DNA from 2 places in the Pseudoalteromonas sp. SCSIO 43201 genome. Region 2 is predicted to be linked to the other one. Evidence: predicted binding sites of a transcription regulator. Region 2 holds the regulator's gene; the other holds the start of a gene.
The links. Region 2 encodes LexA, which represses DNA repair genes until DNA is damaged. Its sites were predicted from a motif close to TACTGTATNNNNATACAGTA; they were not measured.
Positions count from the first base shown of each region.

Region 1: a site for LexA is predicted at 6,063-6,082, ahead of ruvC (crossover junction endodeoxyribonuclease RuvC). Genes of this name have one in related genera too.

Region 1 is NZ_CP072683.1:2,454,616-2,462,446, reverse strand. Features, by position in the region: gene J8Z24_RS10495 (lipid-binding SYLF domain-containing protein) at 1-221, shown strand, start outside; gene J8Z24_RS10490 (Bcr/CflA family multidrug efflux MFS transporter) at 389-1,594, opposite strand; gene J8Z24_RS10485 (M48 family metallopeptidase) at 1,820-2,617, shown strand; gene J8Z24_RS10480 (M48 metallopeptidase family protein) at 2,666-3,172, opposite strand; gene J8Z24_RS10475 (DUF72 domain-containing protein) at 3,172-4,020, opposite strand; gene aspS (aspartate--tRNA ligase) at 4,214-5,998, shown strand; gene ruvC (crossover junction endodeoxyribonuclease RuvC) at 6,121-6,642, shown strand; gene ruvA (Holliday junction branch migration protein RuvA) at 6,645-7,262, shown strand; gene ruvB (Holliday junction branch migration DNA helicase RuvB) at 7,265-7,831, shown strand, end outside.
Region 2 is NZ_CP072683.1:381,527-389,357, reverse strand. Features, by position in the region: gene J8Z24_RS01655 (redox-active disulfide-containing membrane protein) at 1-279, opposite strand, end outside; gene J8Z24_RS01650 (SURF1 family protein) at 272-1,000, opposite strand; gene J8Z24_RS01645 (DUF2909 family protein) at 1,012-1,314, shown strand; gene J8Z24_RS01640 (cytochrome c oxidase subunit 3) at 1,214-2,089, opposite strand; gene J8Z24_RS01635 (cytochrome c oxidase assembly protein) at 2,091-2,657, opposite strand; gene ctaD (cytochrome c oxidase subunit I) at 2,657-4,231, opposite strand; gene coxB (cytochrome c oxidase subunit II) at 4,231-5,373, opposite strand; gene lexA (transcriptional repressor LexA) at 5,723-6,337, opposite strand; rRNA gene rrf (5S ribosomal RNA) at 7,158-7,271, opposite strand; rRNA gene J8Z24_RS01610 (23S ribosomal RNA) at 7,385-7,831, opposite strand, start outside.

The sequences.
Region 1 (7,831 bases), 1.9 Mb from region 2:
TGGTTTTTCATAGCAAAGCGGCAATGGATAAGTTTGTGACTTCTGGATGGACCTTTGGTGGCAACGCAGATGCTGCGGCAAAAGCTGCTAACAAGGGGCGTTCGGTAGAAGGCGAGGCGTATTATGGCGATGTCACTGTGTATACCTTTACACAAAGCGGCTTGGCCTTACAAGCAACAGTAAAAGGTACCAAATTCTGGAAAGATAAGGAACTGAACTAATACCAATTAGACTTAATACTTGCTCGCTTTGAAGGAGTAAATCTGACGCTAACAGGACGCGGAAGCGGTGTTATCGACAAGGTTTTCTCGCCTCAAAATCGACCAATTAATTAAGAAAATTGGTATAACTTTAAAAGAAGCCCCGAATAGTGACGGGGCTTTTCTTTTTATTCGGCGACGTTTTCACGCTTGAGCCGTTTTTCAAAACGTCGAGTGAGCAATTGGCAGACGATGATCAATACAATAGCTGCAAACATAAAGCTAGAAAACGGTAAAGGTGACTCAGGAGTCGCTAGTGCAAGGAGCGGGCCGACCAACGCGCCGCTACCAAACCTCAGCGTTCCAATTACAGCCGTTGCCGTGCCTGTTTGATGTTCAAATTGCAATAGTATTAACGCATCAGCATTACTGGCAATAATGCCAAGACTCATCATCAATGGTGCTATTGCAGAGGCTAGCACCCATACTGACACTGACTGACTACTCAATATGACCAAAAGTGTGGAAAAGATAACGCCAATTGTCAGGCCAATATTGAGCATTTTTCTTGAGCCTAATCTTGGAACTAAGCGCGTATTCGCGAAGTTACCCAACATAAGGGCGATTACATTCATAGCAAATAGCACACCGAACAATTGCTCTGTGATACCGTAGTATTCAAGGTAAATAAATGAAACTGAAGTTAAAAAACAAAAGAATGCGAATGAGGCCAACATCGAAGACAGAATGTCGTAGCGTGCCTTTTTTTCTGTCAGAACTATACGATAGTTTTTCAGGAAAAATGACAAGCTAAGCGGTACGTCAGCTTTGGTTGGAATTGCAATACAAAAAAACTGTAAGGCAACAACTACCAAAACTGCATATAGTGCTAAAAACCAAAAAATAGCATGCCAATCAAAGTACAGCAAAATCACAGCACCCAAAGACGGAGCAACAAGTGGTGCGATCATCATAATCATCGAGACATAGGACATTCCCTTGGCGGTGTGCTCTTTGTAGTAGTATCGTATTACACCCGGCACAACCACCGTTGCAGCAGCACCACAAAATGCTTGAACGACACGTAAGAGGCAAAACATATCGATGTCATTGGTTAATGCGAGCCCGACAGACGCTGCGGTAAATCCAGCCAATCCGAATATTGCCAAGGTGTGCCTAGAAAACTTGTCAGCAAGTGGACCAAATACCATCATGCCGACTGCATAGCCTGCCAAGTAGCTACTGAGAGAGACTTGTACTTGCTCAAGTGGGCTATTCAAGCTATCAGCAATCGCAAGCATCGCAGGGAGATAAAGGTCGATAGCCAAGGGCGTAATTGCAACAATACTAGCCAATAACGGTAATAGAATTGCAGGGAGTGTTGATGACTTCATATGTTGGTATTGTTACCTTATTGCTCTAACAAAAAATATACTCATCAGATGAACTTAAAATGATGAAGAAGCCGTACGCGCTAAAGCAGTACGATTAAAAATGCTGTTCTGATAAGCCGTGGTTCATGAAAAATTTTTTATATTGTACTAAGTTAGTCTCGTTAAGTGACGAAATTGCGGTAAACTTAGAACACTTTGGTTGTAAAATAAGAAAAGGAACAAGTTATGAAAAAACTGGTTCTCGCGATCGCGGTTGCAGCAACGCTGGTTGGCTGTAAAACATCGCCTACTGGACGTACTCAGTTAGCACTATACTCAGAACAACAAATGGACCAAATGGGTGTTGCAAGCTTTGAGCAGATGAAACAGGAGCAAAAGGTTTACCTAAGCGCAAATACTAATCGCTACGTCAAGTGTATTGCAAATGCTTTAATAGCGCAACTGCCAACGCACTATGCAAATCAGCAATGGGAAGTGGTGGTATTTGAGGATGACTCTGCGAACGCATTTGCGCTGCCTGGGGGCAAAATTGGCGTACATACTGGCATTCTAAATGTAGCTGAAAACCAAGATCAATTGGCGGCGGTGATGGGTCACGAGGTCGGTCACGTTATTGCAGAACACGCAAATGAGCGAGTGTCTCAAAGCAGTATTTTGCAATTAGGGCTTCAAGCAGGTGCCGCTGTGCTTGAAATGAATAACGTCGAATACCGAAATGCGATTTTACAGGGGTTGGGCTTGGGGGCGCAATATGGTGTTGCGTTACCGTTTAGTCGCTCACATGAGAGTGAGGCAGATGTTATAGGTCTGGACTTGATGGCTAAGGCCGGTTTTAACCCAGAAGGTTCTGTTGCGCTTTGGCAAAACATGGCCAAAATGAGTGAGCAGCGCCCACCAGAGTTTATGTCTACACACCCCGCGCCAGAAAACCGCATAAAGCAGCTTGAGGCAAATATGGTCACTGCTAAGGCAACCGCGAATAAGGCCAGAGCTAGTGGCTTTACTCCAAGCTGTAAACGCTAGCTATCCTCAGCACTTATCGAGCTTATAAATGCGCCAATTGCAGTTTAGTTAAATGTAATTGGTGTTACCTTCAGTTTCACACATTAATATAAACAGCCGTAATTCTAGCTCGAGCTGATGGTAGCTTGGTTCCATGTGCTGGCAAAGCTTATAAAATGCTTTGTTGTGATCCTTCTCTTTAAAGTGTGCTAGCTCGTGAACAACTAGCGCCCGCAATATCGCTTCAGGTGCGTACTTTAGCTGAGCCGCTATGTGTATTTGGTGTGAAGTTTTGTGTTTGTGACCGTGTCGTGTGGTTTTAAAAGTATGTGTTCCTAAGGCATTAACTACCATGTTGTGGCGTTTCTCAAATTTAGCTTGCGAAACCCTTGGAGTATTTTTTAAGTACTGTTGTCTTAACCCTTCGACATATTCGTAAAGCAACTTATCGTTTTTTATTTGATGTGGTTCTGGGTAACGGCTTTTGAAAAAAGTACCTAATTTCTTGTGCTCAATTAGTTGAGTTACTTGAGCTTGAACTTCTTCAGAGTAGTGTAAAAAATAGGGATGGGGCATTAAAACAGCGCCTCTTGCTTTGCTTCTTTTTCAGCGGGGAATGGATTGCTTACTTGGTGCTGCATATTCAAGTCAGCGATAAATTGTCTTGCTAAAAATGGTGCATCAAAATTATCAGCGGTATGAAAAAATACATAAGGTGATTTACCTTCGTTGAGCCACTGAGTAAGCTTTACTAACCAAGGTTGGTAAAACTCTCGATTTGACTCAAGTTTGGAGCAGCCAATAAAGCGTAGGACAGGGTTGTTCCCTGTGGCAATTGCGTGCACAGGTAATCGTGGCTTTTTTTGCTGTGCATCTATAATCGCAGGGGTACTGGCAGGCTCGCTAAAGAGTGCGCGAGTATCCATTACGATTCGGTTGTAATTATTTTCAATTAAATATTGGTTGTATCTGCGCTCAGCATCGCCCTTGCGATAAAAATCCCAATGCCGTACTTCAACACCAACAGTTAGCGATTTGGGTAGCCAAGACAAAAATTGTCGTATTTTATTTATCTGCTCTGGCGAAAACTGCGCGGGTAATTGCAGCATTAACATACCGATTTTAGGAAATAGTGGTGCCATTGTATTACACCAAGCAAGTAATTCATCTTGGCAGTGGCTAAGTGCCATTTCGTGACTAAATCGCTTTGGGATCTTAAACGTAAAACGAAAATCATCAGGTACTTGCTCAAGCCATTTTAGTACTGTTTGTGGGTTAGGATCGGCATAAAAAGTAGTATTCCCTTCAACACTATTAAACACTTGACCATACTCTTTGAGCATATTTGTGGCATTGCAGTGCGTGCTAAAAACGCGACCCTTCCAATGTGTGCTGCTCCATTGTGGACAACCCAGATACAACATATCAAATAAAATACCAATTAAATGTGCCAATAGTGTATCAGATCTTAGATTGAGGATGACAATGCAGCGTATTTTTATATAATTGTCGGTTATTGAAAACGAGTCTTAGCGACTGCCTTACCAATAGTGTGAATTCATATTGTGTGGTGAGAAATGATTAGTCGTAAGAGCAAACTGGACTGACAGGAATTTTATGCGCTCTATATACTGCGGAAAACTAAATAAGAGCCATGTAGATCAGGAAGTTGAACTATGTGGTTGGATCAATAAACGTCGTGACCTTGGCGGCCTAATCTTTGTTGACTTAAGAGACAGAGAAGGACTTGTGCAAGTGGTATTCGATCCAGAAGTGGAAGGCTTAATGGATAAAGCGAATACGTTGCGCCAAGAGTTCTGTGTTCAGATCAAAGGGGTTGTCCGTGCGCGTCCTGAAAGCCAAGTGAATAAAGACATGGCGACAGGTGAAGTTGAAATACTCGGTACGGGTCTGACGATCATCAATCGTTCAGAGCCTTTACCGCTTGATTTTAACCAACAAAACTCGGAAGAGCGTCGTCTTAAATATCGCTACTTAGACCTACGTCGTCTTGAAATGAGCGACCGCATCAAAATGCGTGCAAAAGCTAGTAGTTTCGTTCGTCGCTTCTTAGATGAAAACGAATTTTTAGATATCGAAACACCAGTACTGACAAAAGCAACACCTGAAGGCGCACGTGATTACTTAGTGCCTAGCCGTGTGCATAAAGGCAGCTTTTACGCGTTGCCTCAGTCACCGCAGCTATTTAAACAGTTGTTGATGATGTCTGGTTTTGATCGTTACTACCAAATCGTTAAGTGTTTCCGTGACGAAGATTTGCGTGCAGACCGCCAGCCAGAATTCACTCAGATCGATATCGAAACGTCATTCATGAGTTCAGACCAAGTACGTGGCGTTACAGAGAAGATGGTTCGCGAAATGTGGCAATCTTTCTTAGACGTTGACTTAGGCGAGTTTCCAGTGATGCCTTACAGCGAAGCGATGAGTAAATATGGTTCAGATAAACCAGATTTACGTAATCCACTTGAACTGATCGATGTCGCTGACATTGTAAAAGATGTTGAGTTTAAAGTACTAAGTGGCCCTGCAAATGACGAAAAAGGTCGTGTAGCTGTGCTATCCGTACCTGGTGGGGCACAACTTTCTCGTAAGCAAATTGATGAGTACACTAAATTTGTAGGCATCTATGGCGCTAAAGGCTTAGCATGGATGAAAGTGAACGACCGTGATGCTGGTATCGAAGGCGTACAGTCGCCAATTGCTAAGTTCTTGAACGAAGAAGTGATCAATGCACTGCTTGAGCGCACAGGCGCAAACACAGGTGACATTATTCTCTTTGGCGCAGACAAGCGTAATACTGTAAACGAAGCCATGGGCGCGCTACGCCTTAAGATTGGTCTTGATTTAGAAATTACAGACTTATCAAAGTGGGCACCACTTTGGGTTGTTGACTTCCCTATGTTTGAAGAAGACGACGAAGGTAACTTACACGCTGTGCACCATCCATTTACAGCACCGAAAGGCGTCAGTGCGGCAGAGCTTGAAGCAAACCCAGCAGGTACGCTTTCTGATGCTTATGATATGGTACTTAATGGCTATGAAGTTGGTGGCGGTTCGGTTCGTATCCACAACAATGAAATGCAGCAGGCTGCCTTTAGAATTTTAGGTATTGAAGAAGCTGAGCAGCAAGAGAAGTTTGGCTTCTTATTGGATGCACTAAAATATGGCACTCCACCACATGCCGGCCTTGCGTTTGGTCTTGATCGTTTGGTGATGTTACTGTGTGGCACAGATAATATTCGTGATGTGATTGCATTCCCGAAAACAACTCAGGCATCATGTTTGATGACTGATGCGCCAAGCCCTGCAAACCCAGATGCACTTAAAGAGCTTGCTATTTCAGTTGAAAAGCAGCTTGCCGAGCAAAATGCAGACGAATAACATTTCAGCACAAATATAAACAGGCGACTAAGGTCGCCTTTTTTGATCTTATGTACTAGCTTATAACTGGTAATCTATACAGTATTTTGGCATTATAACCAAAAAACAAAGAGACAATGCTTTTGGCTGTCATTTTAGGAATTGATCCGGGTTCACGATTTACTGGATATGGCGTGATTGCTCACCAGGGCGCAAAGTTCCAATATTTGGGAAGCGGCTGCATTAAAGTGGGTGAACATGAATTTCCCATCCGCTTAAAAATGATCTATCAAGGGATCACCCAACTGATAGAGCAGTTTTCGCCTAGTGATTTTGCAATTGAACAAGTGTTTGTTGCACACAACCCAAGCTCTGCGCTAAAGCTTGGTCAAGCCCGAGGAGCGGCCATCGTGGCAGCGACAATGCAGTCGGTTAATGTCAGCGAGTATTCTGCAAGGCAAATTAAACAAGCGGTTGCAGGGACAGGTGGCGCAGATAAAAACCAAGTACAAGAGATGGTTAAGCGCATTCTAAAGCTGCCAGGCACGCCTCAAGCTGACGCCGCTGATGCCTTAGCTGTAGCAATTTGTCATGCCCACTCAAGGCAAAATTTAATAAAGATGGCCGGAGCCGCACGTAAAACAGTAAGAGGAAGGTTAAGATAACTATGATTGGAAAGTTAAGCGGTACACTGTTAGAAAAACAGCCTCCAGAAATACTAATCGACGTTGCAGGTGTTGGGTACGAAGTGCAAATGCCAATGACCTGCTTTTACGAGCTACCAAATGTGGGAGAAGCAGTCTCGGTGTTTACCCATTTTGTCGTTCGTGAAGACGCACAATTGTTATTTGGTTTTAATAGTAAGATAGCACGAGCGCTGTTTAGAACCTTAATTAAAGCAAATGGCGTAGGACCCAAACTTGGGCTTGCGATTTTATCGGGCATGTCGGCAGAGCAATTCGTTAGTTGTGTTAATCAAGGTGATGCGACAACTTTGGTTAAAATTCCAGGTGTTGGTAAGAAGACCGCTGAGCGTTTAGTACTTGAGATGAAAGACAAGTTAAAAGACTTTGGCAATGACTTGCTCACACCATTTAGTGATGCTGCTGTACTTGCTCCGCAAGAAAACCCAACGGTAAGCGACACCCCGTCAGATGAAGCGATTGCGGCATTAATGGCATTAGGGTATAAACAAGTTCAAGCACAAAAAGCGGTAAAAGCCGTGAACAAAGAAGGCATGACGACAGAGAGTATCATCAAAGATGCTCTTAAATCGATGATGTAACTATGATTGAAGCAGATAGATTAATTGAGCCTGAGATCCAAGGTAATGAAGACGTAGTAGATAGGGCGATTAGGCCTAAATTACTAAACGATTATACCGGTCAGCCGCATGTTAAAAAGCAAATGGAAATCTTTATTGCAGCAGCGCGCTCAAGGCAAGAAGCGTTAGACCACTTACTGATTTTTGGCCCGCCAGGTTTAGGGAAAACGACGCTTGCGAACATTGTTGCAAACGAGCTTGAGGTCAATATTAAAACTACCTCTGGGCCGGTGCTTGAAAAGGCAGGTGATCTTGCTGCGTTACTGACTAACCTTGAAGAAGGTGATGTGTTATTTATTGATGAGATCCATCGTTTAAGCCCTCAGGTGGAAGAAATTCTTTATCCTGCGATGGAAGATTACCAATTGGACATCATGATAGGAGAAGGTCCAGCTGCACGTTCAATTAAACTGGATTTACCGCCTTTTACTCTAGTAGGGGCTACGACACGCGCTGGTTCTTTGACCTCACCATTGAGAGACCGTTTTGGCATTGTACAGCGTTTAGAGTTTTACTCGGTTGCAGACTTA
Region 2 (7,831 bases):
CACCACGATAGTTACCTTCTGCTGATGCTTGCCAAGTGCCAAATACAAATTAGGAAGACTGTTAAGCAACAAAGAGCATTGCTCATTACATGACTTTGGACGCTGATACACAATACTCCACTCTGTATCTTGGACGACTGCAGGCTGTCTCACCTCTTGACGTAGAAATTCACCATGGTTAGTTGTGCTACTGGGAAGCCAACCCAACTTTAGTGCAACGAATGCTAGTAGTAATGGCATAATGAACAAACTGACAAACCATATCGCTGTCTTAGACATATCCACTCTCCTTTTTTGAAAGTTTCCATCCGATCACTAGTGCCGAAAACGCAATCAGCAGCCACTGAACAGCATAAGCCTCATGCTTCTGTGGTGACATTACAACTGGTTGGTAATGTGGCTCAGTACTACCAAGTACGTCATGTGTCATGTATGCAATGATAGGCAATAGAGTGCGGTTAGAGGCTTTAGATAGGTAGGCGAGATCAATATACTGAATTATCGAATGAGCCTGCTGACTTTCCGCTGCAGAGTCAGCCAACGTAAAGCCTTTACTCACGTTTGTTTTAATGTATGCAGGGAAAGTTACCTTTGTTTCGGAAAGAGAAGTAAGTGTTGGAATTCGACTTGCTTGCTGTGGGACAAAACCCAAATTTACCACAACATATTCACCAGTCTTACTCACTTCTAAAACAGATATAACGTCAAAACCTACTCGGCCTTTTACTACTTGGTTATCAAGATACCATACCGCGCCAGCAACAAAGCGCCCAGTTAGTTGCACTTCACCATCAATTTGCTCGATAGGAACTTTACTTTCAGGATTATTTCTATTTGCAAGGTTTTGGTCTTGTCGCTTCTCTATATGTTGGTTTATTGCATGCTTTTTGGCTGCACGTTGCCATTGCCAATATGAAAGAGCTACACATAACAACATCACGATTAACGCTGCCAATATAGGCGTTTTTGATCTACCTTTAAAAAGTGCACCTAAATTCACGGACACTCCTTATGATTAAAATTATTATCGTAGTACTTCTGCTATTTATTTTTCTTAGTTTATTTAAAGCGATGTTCGTCATGCTCAAATCAGGGCAACAAGGGTCAATGGCAAAGCAGCTATTAAATCGAGTATATGCCTCTATAGCTGTGATTCTTATTATTTGTCTGGCTGCTCAGTTTGATTTAATCAAATTACATTCGTCGCCTATTTCTACAACACATAAACAAATACAAACAAACACAGCCACACCACATCAACAAAGTGCCAATACCAAGCACCAGCCTGAAACGCAAAGTGATTTTTCGCACTAAAGTGCCCTTTCAGAACTCTCACCCATATCACAAATAAAATTATCGCCCCAAGCGTGACATGAACTCCATGAAATCCAGTTAGTAAAAAGAAGGTGTTGCCATAAACTCCAGATTGAAGAGTTAAACCAAGTTCTTGATAGGCATGAATATACTCTTCAACCTGTAGAGTTAAAAAGCCAATACCAAGCAGTACCGTTAACCCTAAAAAGGCTTTTACTTTTGCCCTTTGATCTTTTTCTAGGGCAACATGTGCCAAACTTAACGTTATTGAAGAGGCGAGCAGTATGATGGTGTTGATCAATGGTAAGCCCTGCCACCCCATGGCTTGTGTTACCGTTCCATCAGGCGTTGTTAATAGTGGCCACGCGGCTTCAAACTGAGGCCATAGCACTTCGTTTGTGCTCACATTATTACTTGCTCCACCTAACCAAGGAACAGCTATCATGCGTGCATAAAACAGCGCGCCAAAGAAAGCACCAAAAAACATTATTTCGGAAAAAATAAACCAACCCATCCCTTGTTTAAACGAGCGATCCATTTGCTCTGAATACAATCCAGCTTGGGATTCTTGAATTACGTTTCTAAACCAACCAAAAATCATATAGATCAGCGTAGCGATACCTACAAGTAACAGGATTGCGCCACTATTGTTCGGGGAGTCAAGTTGAATGATTGTAAGCGCGCAGCCCACTGCGATAAAAAAGAGCGCAAAAGCGCCAACAATAGGCCAAGGGCTTTGCTCTGGAACGTAGTATTTTTCTTGTTCATGGTTCATGTTAGAACTCCTTTAGAGCGACTAACTGGCCCAACTGCACATTTTGTGTCTGGCTTACTCGCTCTGTAATATCAAATAACGTGTATGAAAGCGTTAGTTCTTCCACATCATCAGGCAGTTCTGTATCTACATAAAACCTCAATACAAACTCAACCTCTTCTTTACCCTTCATTGGTTGTTGGTCGAAGCAAAAACAGGCCATTTTATGTAAATACTTGGCAGCTTTCCCCGGAGATACAGAGGGAATTGCTTGTAAAATCCGATCACTGTCACTGATATTCTTTGCAATAAACTTCACGTCTGTTAATTTTCCGGGTTGCACACTGACAAAGTGTTGAGCTGCATCAACCTTAAATGGTGCATGACCCTGGCTATGTGTTGTGAAACTTACCTCAACTTGACGGCTATCAATAATAGCCTCGCTTTGCTCTGCCACTTTCATCGAAGGTTTTCCATTGAGTCCTGTTACATCACAAAATACGTCGTAAAGTGGGACTAATGCAAAAGCAAAAGCAAACATGCCCAGAGTCAGCAGTAGAAGCTTTCTAAGGAGGCGTCCATGTTGCATTACTTGACCTCCGGTGGAGTAGAAAATGTATGATATGGCGCAGGTGATGGTACTTCCCACTCAAGGCCTTCAGCTCCATCCCACACTTTACCGGGCACCTGCTCACCTCCTTTGGCACACTTATACACAACAGCCACGAATAATAGTTGTGATAAACCAAAAGCAAAGCCACCAATGCTGATAATGGCATTAAAATCAGCGAACTGAAGTGCATAATCAGGTATTCGTCGAGGCATTCCTGCCAAGCCAACAAAGTGCATGGGAAAAAACAATACATTGACACTCACAAGAGATAGCCAAAAGTGCAGTTTTGCTAGTTTGATATCAAACATGTTGCCAGTCCATTTCGGCAGCCAATAATAAGCAGCAGCCATAATAGAGAACACGGCACCTGTTACTAGCACATAATGGAAGTGTGCAACGACAAAGTAGGTATCGTGATATTGAAAATCAGCAGGCGTAATCGCTAACATAAGTCCGGAAAAGCCACCTATCGTGAATAGCACAATAAAAGCGATAGAAAAGAGCATGGGTACTTCAAAGCTGATTGCCCCTCGCCACATAGTCGCGACCCAATTAAATACTTTTACCCCTGTAGGTACAGAAATCAACATTGTCGCATACATAAAGAAAAGCTCACCTGCTAGCGGCATTCCTGTCGTGAACATATGATGAGCCCACACAACAAAAGAAAGTAAAGCAATCGAGGCTGTGGCGTATACCATTGAAGCATAGCCAAATAGTTTCTTTCTAGAAAAGGTAGGCACTATCGTGGAGATAATCCCAAAGGCGGGTAGTATCATAATATATACTTCAGGGTGACCAAAGAACCAGAATATGTGTTGAAACATAACAGGATCACCACCACCTGCGGCATCAAAAAAGCTCGTACCGAAGAACTTATCAGTTAACACCATGGTGACAGCACCAGCCAAAACAGGCATAACTGCAATTAGTAAAAATGCAGTTATAAGCCAAGTCCATACAAATAGTGGTAGCTTCATCCATGTCATACCTGGCGCTCGAAGGTTCACTATAGTAACGATGACATTAATAGCGCCCATTATTGAGCTTATCCCCATTATATGAACTGAAAATACAAAAAACGCCGTATTATCATTACTGTAGGTTGTAGATAGTGGTGCGTAAAAAGTCCATCCAAAAGCAGGCCCCCCTCCTTCTAGAAACAAAGACATGAGCAAAATGGCAAACGCAAAAGGTAAGATCCAGAAGCTCCAGTTATTCATTCTTGGAAGCGCCATGTCTGGAGCTCCGATCATCATCGGGATCATCCAATTGGCAAGCCCCGTAAATGCCGGCATCACTGCACCAAATACCATGATCAAGCCGTGAATGGTCGTCATTTGGTTAAAAAAATGCGGATCGACTAACTGTAATCCTGGCTGAAATAGTTCAGCCCGTATCACCATCGCCATTGCACCACCAATCAAAAACATGGTCAGTGAGAATAATAGGTAAAGCGTGCCGATATCTTTATGATTGGTTGTAAAAAGCCAGCGTTTTAGGCCTTTAGGAGTTCCATGATTTGAATGTTCTTCTACTATAGCACTCATTACTTGGCCTCCTCTAAGGCATCAATTTCTTGCTGAATTTGACTCGGCTGGATCACCTCTCCTGTGTCATTACCCCAGCTATTCCTTTTATAAGTGATGACTCCTGCAATTTGTTTAATCGTTAATTGCTTTGCAAATGCTTGCATAGCAGTACCAGGACGACCAAGCAGAAGGATGTCAATGTGTGGTTTAAGATCACCTATGACAACTTCACTCCCCTTCATAGCGGGGAAGACGCCAGGTAAGCCAAGCCCAGTTGGCTGGTGACAAGCAGCACAATATGCCATGTAGGTTTGTTCGCCGACCTCCATTAACTCTTCTTTCGATAAAATTTGCTCTGCCACCGCCTGTGATTCTGCTGCAGCTTTTGCTTTGGCGGCTTTAGCATCATCGAGCCACACCTCAAAGTTTTCAGGGCTTACAGCTTCTACCACCACAGGCATAAATCCGTGATCTTTTCCACAGAGCTCTGCGCATTGCCCTCTGTAGATTCCTTCCTCATTAACTTTGGTCCATGCTTCATTGATAAAGCCCGGATTAGCGTCTTTCTTAACAGCAAAATCAGGTACCCACCATGAGTGAATAACGTCATCTGACGTCATTAAAAAGCGAACTTTCCTATCAGTTGGGATCACTAAATGGTTATCAACTTCCAAAAGATAATTGTCATTTTTATCTTGCAGATCATTGATTTCATCTCTTGGTGTAGATAGTAAAGAGTAAAATTCAACATCATGTCCCATATACTCGTAATGCCACTTCCACTGTGAACCTGTTACCTTAATAGTTAGATCAGCTTTGCTTGTATCTTCCATCGCAATAAGCGTTTTCGTAGCTGGGATAGCCATTCCTATCAGTATCAGAAAGGGGATTGTGGTCCAAAGAATTTCAACTTTAGTACTTTCGTGAAATTGAGCTGCGACAGCCCCTGTTGATTTACGGTGCTTGAGTAATGCCCAGAACATCACTCCAAACACTATAACTCCTATCACACAACATATAAGGAAAATAGTCATGTGGAGCTCATATACTTGATGGCTAATGTCTGTTACGCCCTGCCTCATATTGTAATCACTATTCGCAAGTGATGGCATGACGATTAGCACGGTGACAAATGCTACAACTAATCGACAAATTTTCATTTGACGTCTCCTTCAAGGCAGCGCTTAGCCCCTTTTGTTATTATCGGATGACTGTCATATTGTCTATTGGTACATAGACTTACTGCACGACTCTTAACCAAATAGTCAAGAAATTTACAAAACGCAAGATTTTAGGAAAAGATGCCAGTTAGAAGTGTTTTTATAGCTATGAACTAATAAATGTAAGAAGGCAAAGTATTATGTAGAATTATCAAAGTAGTAAACTAACCTAAGAGTAGCTATATTTGACCCCAGCCGAGGGCAATATTAGCAATACTTTAGATAAGCAATAAAAAAGGCGTTTATCTAGAGCGTAACACCATTTAATTAGTGCTACGCTCAACTTAAGTTACATCCAGTCGGCGTTTCTGATGACACCCACTGCAAGCCCTTCAATAGAAAAGTTCTGATGTTCAAGATCAACCTCAATAGCTTGAAACTCTTCATTTTCTGCATGAAGTAAAATCTTTTTGCCTTTTTTCTCTAGGCGCTTAACTGTCACGTCTTCCTCTACACGCGCCACTATTACTTGACCATTATCAGCTACCTGAGTCTTATGCACAGCAAGCAAATCCCCATCCATGATCCCAATGTTCTTCATGCTCATACCACTAACCCTAAGTAAATAGTCCGCATGAGGCTTAAAGAAGCTAGCATCTACATTGAAATGACTTTCAACGTGTTGTTCTGCAAGAATGGGTTCTCCAGCAGCTACCCTGCCGATGATTGGCAACCCTAACTGTTCTGGTTCATCCTCAACCAACCTAATACCTCGACTAGCTCCAGGAACCATTTCTATAACCCCCTTCTTGGCAAGTGCTTTAAGGTGCTCCTCTGCTGCATTTGCACTTTTAAAGCCTAACGCATCAGCGATTTCAGCTCTAGTCGGGGGCATGCCAGTATCCTTAATGAATACTTTAATCAGTTCAAAGACTTGCTCTTGTCGTTTAGTTAAAGGTCGCATCAACTGGTATTCCATACAGTATTATATTTACTGTAAGTATATACAGCTGAGAAAAAATCGCAATGTTTGTTTATTCTTATAAATTAAGTTTACAGCCTTAGTAAGGTATGTAAAAAATCCAATAAAGAGAAAGAGTTAAATTTACTTTCCTTAAGGAAAGTAAATTATAAGCTGATAGATAAGTCGAAGAGAGAAGTTTTAAGTAGAGCAACGTCAAAACTGAGTAAGGAGTTTTCTCAAACCCTCGGCGGGTAAACCGCCTCCTACCAGTGCAGCACTTTATTGATATTGTGGTGGGAGCGAGTTTACCTCGTGATGTTACAAAGTAGGATGTTTTATTCTTTTTGTTTGATAGACCTAACAGCTCGGCGGGTAAACCGCCTCCTACCAGTTCAGCACTATGTTGATGTTGTGGTGGGAGCGAGTTTACCTCGCGAGGTGTTGATTGCTTTGTAATGTGTTGATTGCTTTTCGAGGTGTTGATTATCTTGTGAGATTTTCTTTTCAAATCCCACATAGCAAAAAACCCGTCGCATTGCTGCAACGGGTTTCTCTAATAAGTCCCTGGCTCGCTACGAAGTAGGATGTTCTACTTTCACATGGGAAGCCCACACTATCATTGACCGGGGCCGACCCTTCGCGGGGCTCGCCTTCGGCTGTTTTGTTTCACTTCTGAGTTTGGGTGACAAGAAACCGAAGTAACGCTTCCAGTTCGAGGAAGTGAGCGCATGGATACGCGAAGGGGAAATACTACATGGAAGTACTTTACTACAAATGCAAAAAACCCGTCGCATTGCTGCAACGGGTTTCTCTAATAAGGCCCTGGCGATGTTCTACTTTCACATGGGAAGCCCACACTATCATCGACGCTGTTTTGTTTCACTTCTGAGTTCGGCATGGGGTCAGGTGGTTCCAAAACGCTATAGTCACCAGGAAATTCTGTTCATTAATGAAGTATCCTTCATTAATATAAATCTGGAAAAAGCTATTAAATTCTTTGTCTACTTCAGTCTATTAACTTCTGTCGCTAAACCACTTTGGCGTTGTATGGTTAAGCCTCACGGGTAATTAGTACGAGTTAGCTTAATGCCTCACAGCACTTCCACATCTCGCCTATCAACGTTGTAGTCTTCAACGGCCCTTCAGTTGACTCTAAGTCAAAGTGAGAACTCATCTCGAGGCTCGCTTCCCGCTTAGATGCTTTCAGCGGTTATCGATTCCGAACGTAGCTACCGGGCAATGCAATTGGCATCACAACCCGAACACCAGCGGTTCGTCCACTCCGGTCCTCTCGTACTAGGAGCAGCCCCTCTCAATTCTCAAACGCCCACGGCAGATAGGGACCGAACTGTCTCACGACGTTCTAAACCCAGCTCGCGTACCACTTTAAATGGCGAACAGCCATACCCTTGGGACCGACTTCAGCCCCAGGATGTGATGAGCCGACATCGAGGTGCCAAACACCGCCGTCGATATGAACTCTTGGGCGGTATC